DNA from 3 places in the Streptomyces sp. NPDC088252 genome. Region 2 is predicted to be linked to each of the others. Evidence: riboswitches for the same ligand, from Rfam matches in the RefSeq annotation. Region 2 holds a riboswitch; each other region holds the start of a gene.

Region 1 (3,266 bases), on a different contig from region 2:
GGAGAGCGGAGAGGTGTACGGATGCGCGCTCGGCTGGTCCGGGTCGTGGCGGATCTCCGTACAGCGGCTCCCCGACGGGCTCGTGCAGATCACCGGCGGCGCGGGCTACGACGACTCCGGGCTGCTGCTGCTCGGACCGGGGGAGTCCTACGTCACACCCGTCTTCGCCGGGCTGTGGAGCGCGGAGGGGTTCGGCGGGGCGAGCCGGGCCTGGCACACCTGGCAGTTGGCCCATGTGATCCCGGACGCCGAGAGTCTGCGGCCGGTGCTCTACAACTCCTGGGAGGCGACCGGCTTCGACATCTCGCAGGAGCAGCAGCGCGCCCTCGCCGAGCGGGCCGCCGCGATGGGTGTCGAACTGTTCGTCGTGGACGACGCGTGGTTCGGCCGTCGCACCAGTGACCGGGCGGGGCTCGGGGACTGGACGCCGAATCCGGCCCGCTTCCCCGGCGGGCTGAAGCCGCTCGCCGACGAAGTGCACGGTCTCGGAATGCAGTTCGGCATCTGGGTCGAGCCGGAAATGGTCAATGCCGACAGCGATCTCTATCGCGCACACCCGGACTGGGTGCAGCACTTCCCCGGCCGGACGCGTACCGAGTTCCGTAATCAGCTGGTGCTCAATCTGGCCCGCACCGATGTGCGGGACCATCTCTACGAGCAATTGGACACGTTGCTCTCCAGCGCGCCCGTGGACTATGTGAAATGGGACTTCAACCGCTCCTTCACCGATGCGGGCTGGCCCGGCGAGGAGTATCCGCAGAAGCTCTGGGTCGAGCATGTGCACGCCCTCTACGCGCTGATCGACCGACTCCGGGCCGCGCACCCCTCGGTCGCCTTCGAGTCCTGCTCGGGCGGCGGCGGCCGGATCGATCTGGGGATTCTGTCCCGCACGGACCAGGTGTGGACCTCCGACAACACCGACCCGCTCGACCGCCTCGCCATCCAGGAGGGCTTCGGTCAGATCCATCCGGCCCGGGTGATGGCCGCCTGGGTCACCGACAGTCCGAACGTCCAGCTCAACGACCGGGTCAGCTCGCTGCGCTTCCGCTTCGTGAGCGCGATGGCCGGTGTGCTCGGGGTCGGCGGGGACCTCACCGAATGGAGTGAGGGCGAACTCGCCGAGGCGCGGGACTGGGTGGGCCTCTACAAGGAGATCCGGCCGGTGGTGCAGCACGGCTCCCTGTACCGGCTGCGCGCCCCGCGGGGCGGACTCAGTGCGCTCCAGTACGTCCACGGGGAGGAGAGCGTGGTCCTGATGTGGCTGGAGGCGCAGAGGTACGGGGAGCGGCCCCCGGCCCTCAGGCTGCGCGGGCTCGACCCCGCGGCGATGTACACCTGCCTGGACACCGGGGCGGTGCACCACGGCTCGGTGCTGCTGCACCAGGGGCTGCACACCGGGCTTCAGGGGGATCTCGACGCGGGGGTACTGAGGCTGCGGCGCGAGCGATGAACGTGATGTGTCCGTAATGCGTAGATTCACCCCGAACTCGCACTGTTTGTCGGGTGGATGGTCGCCCTCTCGTGAGCGGGATCATATCCGTGACGGTGTGTGCTGGCGGGGTGGTCGGGTATTCCGTGCGCGGCGCGGAAATTCAAGATCCTCGATCCACGGAGTGTGACCGGAATTCCGCGTCGAATTCTCGGCGCGGATTCCGGTGCGGAACCGGTGGCTTGTTCTCGCCGTCCCGACTCGCTTACGGTCGCCGTCAATCCGGTCGGACCGCCTAATCCTGCCGCCGTCCGGAATTCGCACCCACTCATCGTGTGGCAGGAGCGGGGGAACCAGGTAGGCCGCCGATCGGAGAAATCCGGCCGGCTCGGGGTGAAGTCGCGCTCGGCGCGGCCGGGCATCTCCAGCCCGAACCCGACAGCTCACCTCGTAGGCGCCGGAGAGGAAACACCCCATGCCCATATCGGGTAAGCATCGTCGTACGAAGTCCAGCGTCATCGCCCGTGGTGTCGCCGCCGCAGGCGCCGGTGGCGCCGTCATCGCGCTGCCGCTGCTCGGCGCCACCGGTGCCCACGCCGCGGAACAGGCCGCCCCGGCCGCCGCCGCGCAGTCCGCCTCCATCGCCGCGCATGCCGCCCCGGCCCAGCCGGTCGCGCAGCAGCAGGCCGCCACCACGACCTACTCCGTCGTCTCCGGCGACTACCTGTCGAAGATCGCCGCCGAGCACAAGATCGAGGGCGGCTGGCAGAAGCTGTACCAGGACAACCGCGAGGTCGTCGGCAACGACCCCGGTCTGATCTTCCCGGGCATGAAGCTGACGCTCGGCGGCAAGGCGTCGGCCGACGACGCGGCCACCGGCGCCGGCGCGGGATCGGCCCTCCCCTCGAAGGCCCTCTCGGTTCCCTCGTCGGTCGTGGAGAAGTCCGCCCCGGCCAAGTCCGCCCCGGCCAAGGAGTCCAAGACCTCCGCCCCGGCCGCCCAGAGCAGCGGCTCCGGCTACGCCCACCCGGTTCCCGGCAACCACACCACCGGTTACCGCGCCTCCGGCTCCAACTGGTCCAGCGGCAGCCACACCGGGATCGACTTCCCCGTCTTCACCGGCACCAGCGTGAAGGCCATCACCTCCGGCACCGTCGTCACCGCCGGCTGGGGTGGCGCGTACGGCAACCAGGTCGTCATCAAGCACGCCGACGGCCACTACTCGCAGTACGGTCACCTGTCCTCGATCTCCGTCTCGGCGGGCCAGTCCGTGAGCACCGGTCAGCAGATCGGGCTCTCCGGCGCCACCGGCAACGCCACCGGACCGCACCTGCACTTCGAGGTCCGCACGGGCCCGGCGTACGGTTCGGACATCGACCCGATCGCCTTCCTGGCTTCGCACGGCATCTACGTCTGAGCCGAACAGCCGGGCAGTTGAACAACCGGCGTCCTTCGTCCGGATCGGGCCGGATCGGCGTGCCGGGCACGCGAGCCCGGCGTGATCCGGACGACAGGCCCTGGGGGTGACCCGAGCCGCACAGAAGGGGCGGTGCGCGGCAGCGCACCGCCCCTTCTGCTTATTCCCCCTTTACCAAAACCTGACCGGGTGGCCTATCTCACCACCCGTCAACCCCTTATTACGGTCGCGTAGGTCACATTCGGCGGTGCAGGATAAGCGTTTGTGGCAGACGATTCGAGAAATAATCAACGTGGCGTCATCAACCGACATGGTGTCATCGGGTCGTACGCGGCGATTGGCGACAGCTTCACCGAGGGGGTCGGCGACCCCGGCCCGGACGGAACCTTTGTCGGCTGGGCGGACCGGTTCGCGGTGCTT
Region 2 (3,266 bases):
GAGATCGTGCTGGCATCCGAGGCCGACGACTCCGAAGCCGCCCTGGACCGCCTGGCGAAGCTGGTCGCCGAAGGTCTCGACGAGCTTCCGGAGACCGTCTGAACCATTTCCTGCAAGAGAGCCGCGGCACCCTTATTCGGGACCGCGGCTCCATGCATTTCCGAGCAGGGACGATCGAAGGAAATTCGGGCAACCTAAACAGACCCGAACGGAATTACCACCCTTTGTATACGGCACGATTATTAATTCCGAACACCTGAAGTGTTTACGGAGTGTTGCGAAGCCCTCACCCGGTCGGCGCGGGAGGCGGCCGACTGACGGCCCGGCCGGTCGGCGCCGCGCAGCCGGTGCACGGTCGTGGCCCGCTCGGCGTGCTGGGTGGCCAGCACCCTCGCCCGTTCCGCGTCGCCGCGCGCCACCGCGTCCACGATGGCTCCGTGCTCCGCCCAGGAATCCACCGGGCGGACCGGCTGGTCGACCACGTACATCCAGGCGATCTTGTGCCGCAACTGGGTGAGCGTCGCGATCAGGCTGGAACTGCCCGAAGCCTGCGCCAACGTCTCGTGGAACCAGCCGCCCAGTGAACGCAGATCCTCTCCCTCACCCCGCCTGGCCCGCTCCTGACCGAGCCTGACCAGACCGCGCAGCACCTTGAGATGCGCCTCGGTGCGGCGCTGCGCGGCGCGCGCGGCACCCAGCGGTTCCAGCAGCGCCCGGACCTCCAGAAGGTCGGCGGCCTCCTGCTCGGTGGGCTCGGCGACACAGGCTCCCGCGTGCCGACGGGTGACCACGAACCCCTCGGACTCCAGGGTGCGCAGCGCTTCCCGTACCGGGACACGGGACACCCCGTAACGGCGCGCCAGCAACTCCTCGGTGAGCCGGCTGCCGCGTTCGAAGACGCCGGAGACGATGTCGTCACGGATTGCCGTGCATACCGAATGCGCCGGAATGCGCATGTCCGAACCTCCGTCTTAATCCCCGCGAAACGCGGCCGACCGACGCCTGTTCTGCGACTCTATTGCAATGCGGCCACATTTCCGATGCCAGATGGAAATTCATGAATATCTTTTGGTCGCGCGGGGCCGGCCCGGCGGGCAGCACCATGGGCGGTTCGGGTGTCGGGCGCGGGTGTCGGGCGCGGGTGTCGGGCGCTTCGAAGGCCCCGGCGTGACGCCGGGGCCTTCGAAGGGGTGTTGCGCACGAGCGCCGGTCAGACGTCGACTCCGTGGGCGCGCAGGTACGCGACCGGGTCCATGTCGGAGCCGTACGAGGGCGTGGTCCGGGCCTCGAAGTGCAGGTGCGGCCCGGTGGAGTTGCCGGTCGAGCCGGAGAGGCCGATCCGCTGACCGGCGCCGACGCTCTGGCCGACGGAGACGCCGATCGAGGAGAGGTGGCCGTACTGCGTGTACGTACCGTCCGTCATGCGGAGGACGATGTTGTTGCCGTACGCGCCGCCCCAGCCGGCCTCGACGACCGTTCCTGCGCCGACGGCGACGACGGTGCTGCCGGACGCGGCATGGAAGTCGATGCCCGAGTGGCTGCCGGAGGACCAGAGCGAGCCGCTGGACTTGTAGCCGGTGGTGACGTACGAGCCGGCGACCGGCAGCTGGAAGGAGCCCAGACGGGTGCGCTCGGCGGACCGGGCGGCACGCGCCTTCTCGGCACGCGCCTCGGCCACGCGCTCAGCCCTGGCCTTCGCCTCCGCCGCCTTCTTCTCGGCCTCGGCCTTGCGCCGGGCCTCCGCCTTCGCCTCCGCCGCGACATCGGCCTGGTGCTTCTGCGCGTCGGCCTGGGCGGCGATCTGATCGGCGAGTGCGCCCTCGATGGCGATGATCTGGTTCAGACCGGTCTCACTGACGGAGGGGGTCCCGGTGTCCGCGGCGAGGGCCGGGGACGCCATGCCACCGATGACTCCGGTGGTCGCCAGAGCCGCGGCGCCGGCGATCTTCGCGCTCCCGCGGGTCAGTCGGCTCGGGGCACGACGCTTCCCGGCGGCACGGGTGAAAGCCATGTGGTGGCTGATCCTTTCCTTCCTTCTCGCCTACCGGGTTAGCTGACGGGTTCGGAGCAGGAAGGTCTCCTACGGACGCCCCGGCCTCACCGAGGATCAGGCATCCGATTCACCCCAGGGACTGCGTGGGTCCCCGGCTCCCCAGGCTCGCGCCTGACGGGGACTCGGCGATGACTGCCCGGTATGTCACGGTTGCGGCATACGAGTGGCGGACAGCCCGGCCGACGCTAAGCGGGGTCGCTTTCATTCACCAAACGGACAGGCCGTTTTGTAGCGCATCCCACAGGGCAGACAGGCAACCTCCCCCCAGAACGGACAAAAGGGAGACCCTGGCGAGACGCGACGCACAGGACCTCCCTCTTGTCCCGGTATGCACACCCATGGGCGCTTGTCCCGGTATGCACACCCATGGCGAATCGTGGATCTACCGGGGCGACCGGCACTCAGCCGGTGCGACCTGCTCCTACGGATGCTCCGCCGGGGCGACCCGTGCAAGGCCGGGAGCTCCGCCGGGCCGACCCGCGCGTGGCCGAGGGCTCCGCCGGTGTCCGATCGAACGTGACAGTCGCGCAGCGATCTGTGACACGCGACCGGGCAGCCGGCGCCCGCACCCGCGCCGGGTCGGCCGTCCGGCATCCGCGACGGCGTACGACGACCGTCAGCCGGCGACCACCGACACCTCTCCGATGCCCAGGGCGCGGACCGGCTCCTCGATCTGCGCAGCGTCACCGACGAGGACCGTGACCAGGCGGTCGCCCGGGAAGGCGTTGACCACCGCTGCGGTCGCCTCGACCGTTCCGGTCTCCGCGAGCCGGGCGTACAGCTGTGCCTGGTAGTCGTCCGGGAGGTGCTGCTCGACCTGGTCGGCGAGAGTGCCCGCGACGGAGGCCGCCGTCTCGAACTTCAGCGGTGCGACACCCACGAGGTTCTGTACGGCCGTCTCGCGCTCCTCATCGGTCAGCCCCTCGGCCGCCAGGGTCCGCAGGACCGTCCACAGGTCCTCCAGCGCCGGTCCGGTGGACTCCGTGTCCACCGATCCGCTGATGGCGAGCATCGCGGCACCTGTCGCCCCCGAGGCGGAGTCCGGGGCCGACGACCGCAGCACCTGGGCGAAGGCCCGCACGCCGTAGGTGTAGCCCTTCTCCTCGCGCAGCACACGGTCCAGCCGGGAGGTGAGCGTGCCACCCAGGCAGTACGTGCCCAGCACCTGGGCAGGCCACACGCTGTCGTGCCGGTCGGCGCCGATCCGGCCGAT
Region 3 (3,266 bases), on a different contig from region 2:
GCTGGGACTATCCGGATCCGGGGCAGATCCCGTTGTTCCGTACGGCAGTTGCCGCGCGGGAGAGCGGACCGGAGCTGGTGCGCGCCGTCGAGGCCCTGGAGGCGCGAGGGTACGAGATCACCGGTGACGTCATGCAGCGCGTACCGCGTGGTCACGACGCCGGTCATCCGCGGGCCGCTCTCCTTCGGCACCGCTCGGTATCCGCCGCCCGCCCCCTCGGCGGGGACTGCGCGCAGCACACGGCTGCGCTGGTCGACTCCGTGCTCGTGGCGGCGGAGGAATTGGCACCCCTGCTGTCCTGGCTCGCCCGCCACGTGACCGTTCCGGGCCCCTGTCGCCCTGTCACCTGACGTCGCCGCCGCGTGCGGCTCCGGCCGACGAACCGCCGAAAGGCGGTCCCTGACCGGTGGGTGATCCGTTGCCGGGAGAAGTCCCGGCCTCTCGCCACCCGTCGGTCCTGAACCGCCTTTCGGTGCCGCTGTGCGTCAGTACGCCCCGAAGACGTTGTCGATCGAACCGTACTTGTCGGCGGCGTAGTTGCACGCTGCGGTGATGTTGGCGACCGGGTCGTAGCTGTCCATGGACGTGCCGGGCACGTGGTAGGCACGGAACGTCGGGTCGATGATCTGCAGAAGGCCCTTGGAGGGCGTTCCCTTGGCGGCGTTCGAGTCCCAGTTGTTGATGGCCAGCGGGTTGCCGGAGGACTCACGCATGATGTTGCGGTGGATGCTGTCGTAGCCGCCGGGGATGCCGTGCTGGGCCATGACGGCCAGCGCCTCCCTGATCCAGCCGTCCAGATTGTTCGCGTACGTCGCGGGCTTTGCCGCCGGGGTGGTCGCGGCCGATGCAGCGGCGGTCTTCACGGTGGTCGCGGCGGGGGTGGCTGCCCCGATTGTCAGCGTCATGCCCGGGACAATCAGTCCGGGATTGTCGCCGACGACCTCTCGATTGTCCGCGTACAGCTTCTGCCAGCCACCGCTGAGGGAATGCGCCTTCGCGATCTTGGAAAGGGTGTCGCCGGCGATCACGGAATACGTTGCGGGCGCAGCCTTCTGTACGGAGATTTCCTTGGCGGTGGCGGCCTGCGCCGGCGCGGCGGAGGCGAAGCCGGCACCCACCAGCGGAAGTACGAGGGCGACTCCGCCGGTGGCCGCGGCGATGAAACCGCGGGTCAGCGAAGTGGACTTGCGACGATCGTGCTTACCCGTTATGGACATGCTGAATTCCTCTCCGTCGCCTGCGAGGTGAGCTGTCGGGTTCGGACTGGAGATGTCCGGCCGCACGCGAATGCGACTTCACCCCGAGCCGTTCCGGATACCGGACCGGCGGCTTACCTGGGTCCCCCGCTCCTGCCGTACACGAGATGGGTCGGATTCTCGGACGGCGGCAGGATTTGGCGTTCCGTCCGGATTGACGGTGACCGTAGGCGAGAAACACCGAAAGGAACAAGTCCCCATTTCTGGATCACATTTCATTTACAAGATCGATCAATGGAATTCGCAGTAATCCACCTCACACCGCGCGGCTGAATTTCCTTGCACAGAAGGGCAGCGCACCGGTCACCGAGACCTTCGAACCCTTGAACGTGACTCGCACCACGAAGTCACAAAAGGGACATTTCTTTTTGTATCTAAATGGCGCGACAGGTAGAGAAAGCCCCTTTATTGACGAAGTTATTAATTTTGGGCAAATCGGTCATATAGCGACATTCGTCTGTTGACTCGAAGGGGCTTCGCTCCTGCACACCGCTCGGCGGACCGACCACGTCCGAAACGGCTCCGTCGCCTCGGGGCTTTGCCTTTCGTCCTGCGGCTCGTTATCGTTCCAAACGGCCCTGTTGTCTCCGATAGAGGTGGACGTTGCGCATCTGAGGTTCGCGAACATCGCGCCGTACGGCTCATGCCGTACGCCCGTCACGCAGTAGCAGTGCCTTCCCCTGCCCGTGACCCCGCGTGGATGCGACCTCGGTGCCTCAGCCGTCCTTCGACCTTCCGGACCGCCGCACCCTCCTTCTCGGCACGGTCGCTGCGTGGTGCTCGCATACGAAGCCCCCTTCACCACGCTTGCGACTGCGAGGATCATCATGGCGACACCCACTGCCCCCAGCGCTTCGCTCACCTGCTCCGCTCTGTCGTTCCAGTGGCCGGACGGCACGACCGTCCTCGACGGCCTCTCGCTCAGCATCGGCCGGGGCCGTACCGGACTCGTCGGTACCAATGGCGCGGGCAAGTCCACCCTGCTGCGACTGCTGGCCGGCCGGCTGCGTCCCTCCCAGGGCTCGGTGGCGGTCGGCGGCAGCCTCGCCTACCTGCCGCAGAACATCACCCTCGACACGACGCTGCGTGTGGACGCGGCCCTCGGCATCGCCGAGCGGCGCGACGCGCTGCGCGCCATCGAAGCCGGGGACGTGGACGAGAGGCACTTCGAGACGATCGGCGACGACTGGGACGTCGAGGAACGGGCCGTGGCGACCCTGGGCTCCCTGGGACTCGGCAGCATCGGACTGGACCGCACCGTGGCCCAGCTGTCCGGGGGCGAGACCGTTCTCCTGCGCCTGGCCGCGCTTCTGCTGGAACGTCCCGATGTCCTTCTGCTGGACGAGCCCACCAACAACCTCGATGTGCTCGCTCGGCGCAGGCTCTACGAGGCCGTCGACAACTGGCGCTCCGGCGTGCTGGTCGTGGTCAGCCACGACCTCGAACTGCTGGAGCGCGTCGACCGCATCGCCGAACTCCGTTCCGGTTCCGTGAACTGGTACGGCGGTGGCTGGTCGGCCTACCAGGAAGCCCTGAGCATCGAGCAGGAGGCCGCCGGAAGGATGTTGCGCGCCGCGGAGGCGGATGTACGCCGCCAGAAGCGCGAGCTGGAGGAGACCGAGGTGAAGCTGGCCCGACGCCGGCGTCAGGGCAGGAAGACGGAGGCCGACGGGGGGCTCCCGAAGATCCTCGCCGGCCGCCGGAAGCGGTCCGCGCAGGAGTCCGCGGGAAGGCTTCGCGGCCTCCAGGAGGATCGGCTCAGCGAGGCGCGCGACCGCCATGAGGAAGCCGCGGACGCGATCCGTGACGATGCCGAGATCCGTGTGAGCCTCCCCCGCACCGCTGTTCCCGCCGGCCGCACCGTGCTGAGCCTGCACGAACTGCGCCCCCGGTTCGGCAGGCTGCAGCAGGGCGACCTCCATGTGCACGGGCCCGAGCGGATCGCACTCGTCGGGCGCAATGGTGCCGGCAAGACGACACTGATGCGCACCCTCACCGGCGAGCTCGCTC

The links. A riboswitch is a leader RNA that binds a small molecule or an ion and turns the genes downstream of it on or off. The one in region 2 is predicted to bind cyclic di-AMP.
Positions count from the first base shown of each region.
Region 1: another riboswitch for cyclic di-AMP. It lies ahead of ACIOHC_RS36460 (LysM peptidoglycan-binding domain-containing M23 family metallopeptidase); the one in region 2 lies ahead of ACIOHC_RS12785 (M23 family metallopeptidase).
Region 3: another riboswitch for cyclic di-AMP. It lies ahead of ACIOHC_RS17510 (transglycosylase SLT domain-containing protein); the one in region 2 lies ahead of ACIOHC_RS12785 (M23 family metallopeptidase).

Region 1 is NZ_JBIURS010000027.1:6,427-9,692, forward strand. It holds gene ACIOHC_RS36455 (alpha-galactosidase) at 1-1,450, shown strand, start outside; cyclic di-AMP (ydaO/yuaA leader) riboswitch at 1,741-1,901, shown strand; gene ACIOHC_RS36460 (LysM peptidoglycan-binding domain-containing M23 family metallopeptidase) at 1,905-2,846, shown strand; gene ACIOHC_RS36465 (SGNH/GDSL hydrolase family protein) at 3,111-3,266, shown strand, end outside.
Region 2 is NZ_JBIURS010000005.1:175,853-179,118, reverse strand. It holds gene ACIOHC_RS12795 (HPr family phosphocarrier protein) at 1-102, shown strand, start outside; gene ACIOHC_RS12790 (GntR family transcriptional regulator) at 243-956, opposite strand; gene ACIOHC_RS12785 (M23 family metallopeptidase) at 1,211-2,011, opposite strand; cyclic di-AMP (ydaO/yuaA leader) riboswitch at 2,024-2,191, opposite strand; gene ACIOHC_RS12780 (pitrilysin family protein) at 2,670-3,266, opposite strand, start outside.
Region 3 is NZ_JBIURS010000007.1:331,453-334,718, reverse strand. It holds gene ACIOHC_RS17515 (DUF2461 family protein) at 1-350, shown strand, start outside; gene ACIOHC_RS17510 (transglycosylase SLT domain-containing protein) at 486-1,217, opposite strand; cyclic di-AMP (ydaO/yuaA leader) riboswitch at 1,222-1,409, opposite strand; gene ACIOHC_RS17505 (ATP-binding cassette domain-containing protein) at 2,084-3,266, shown strand, end outside.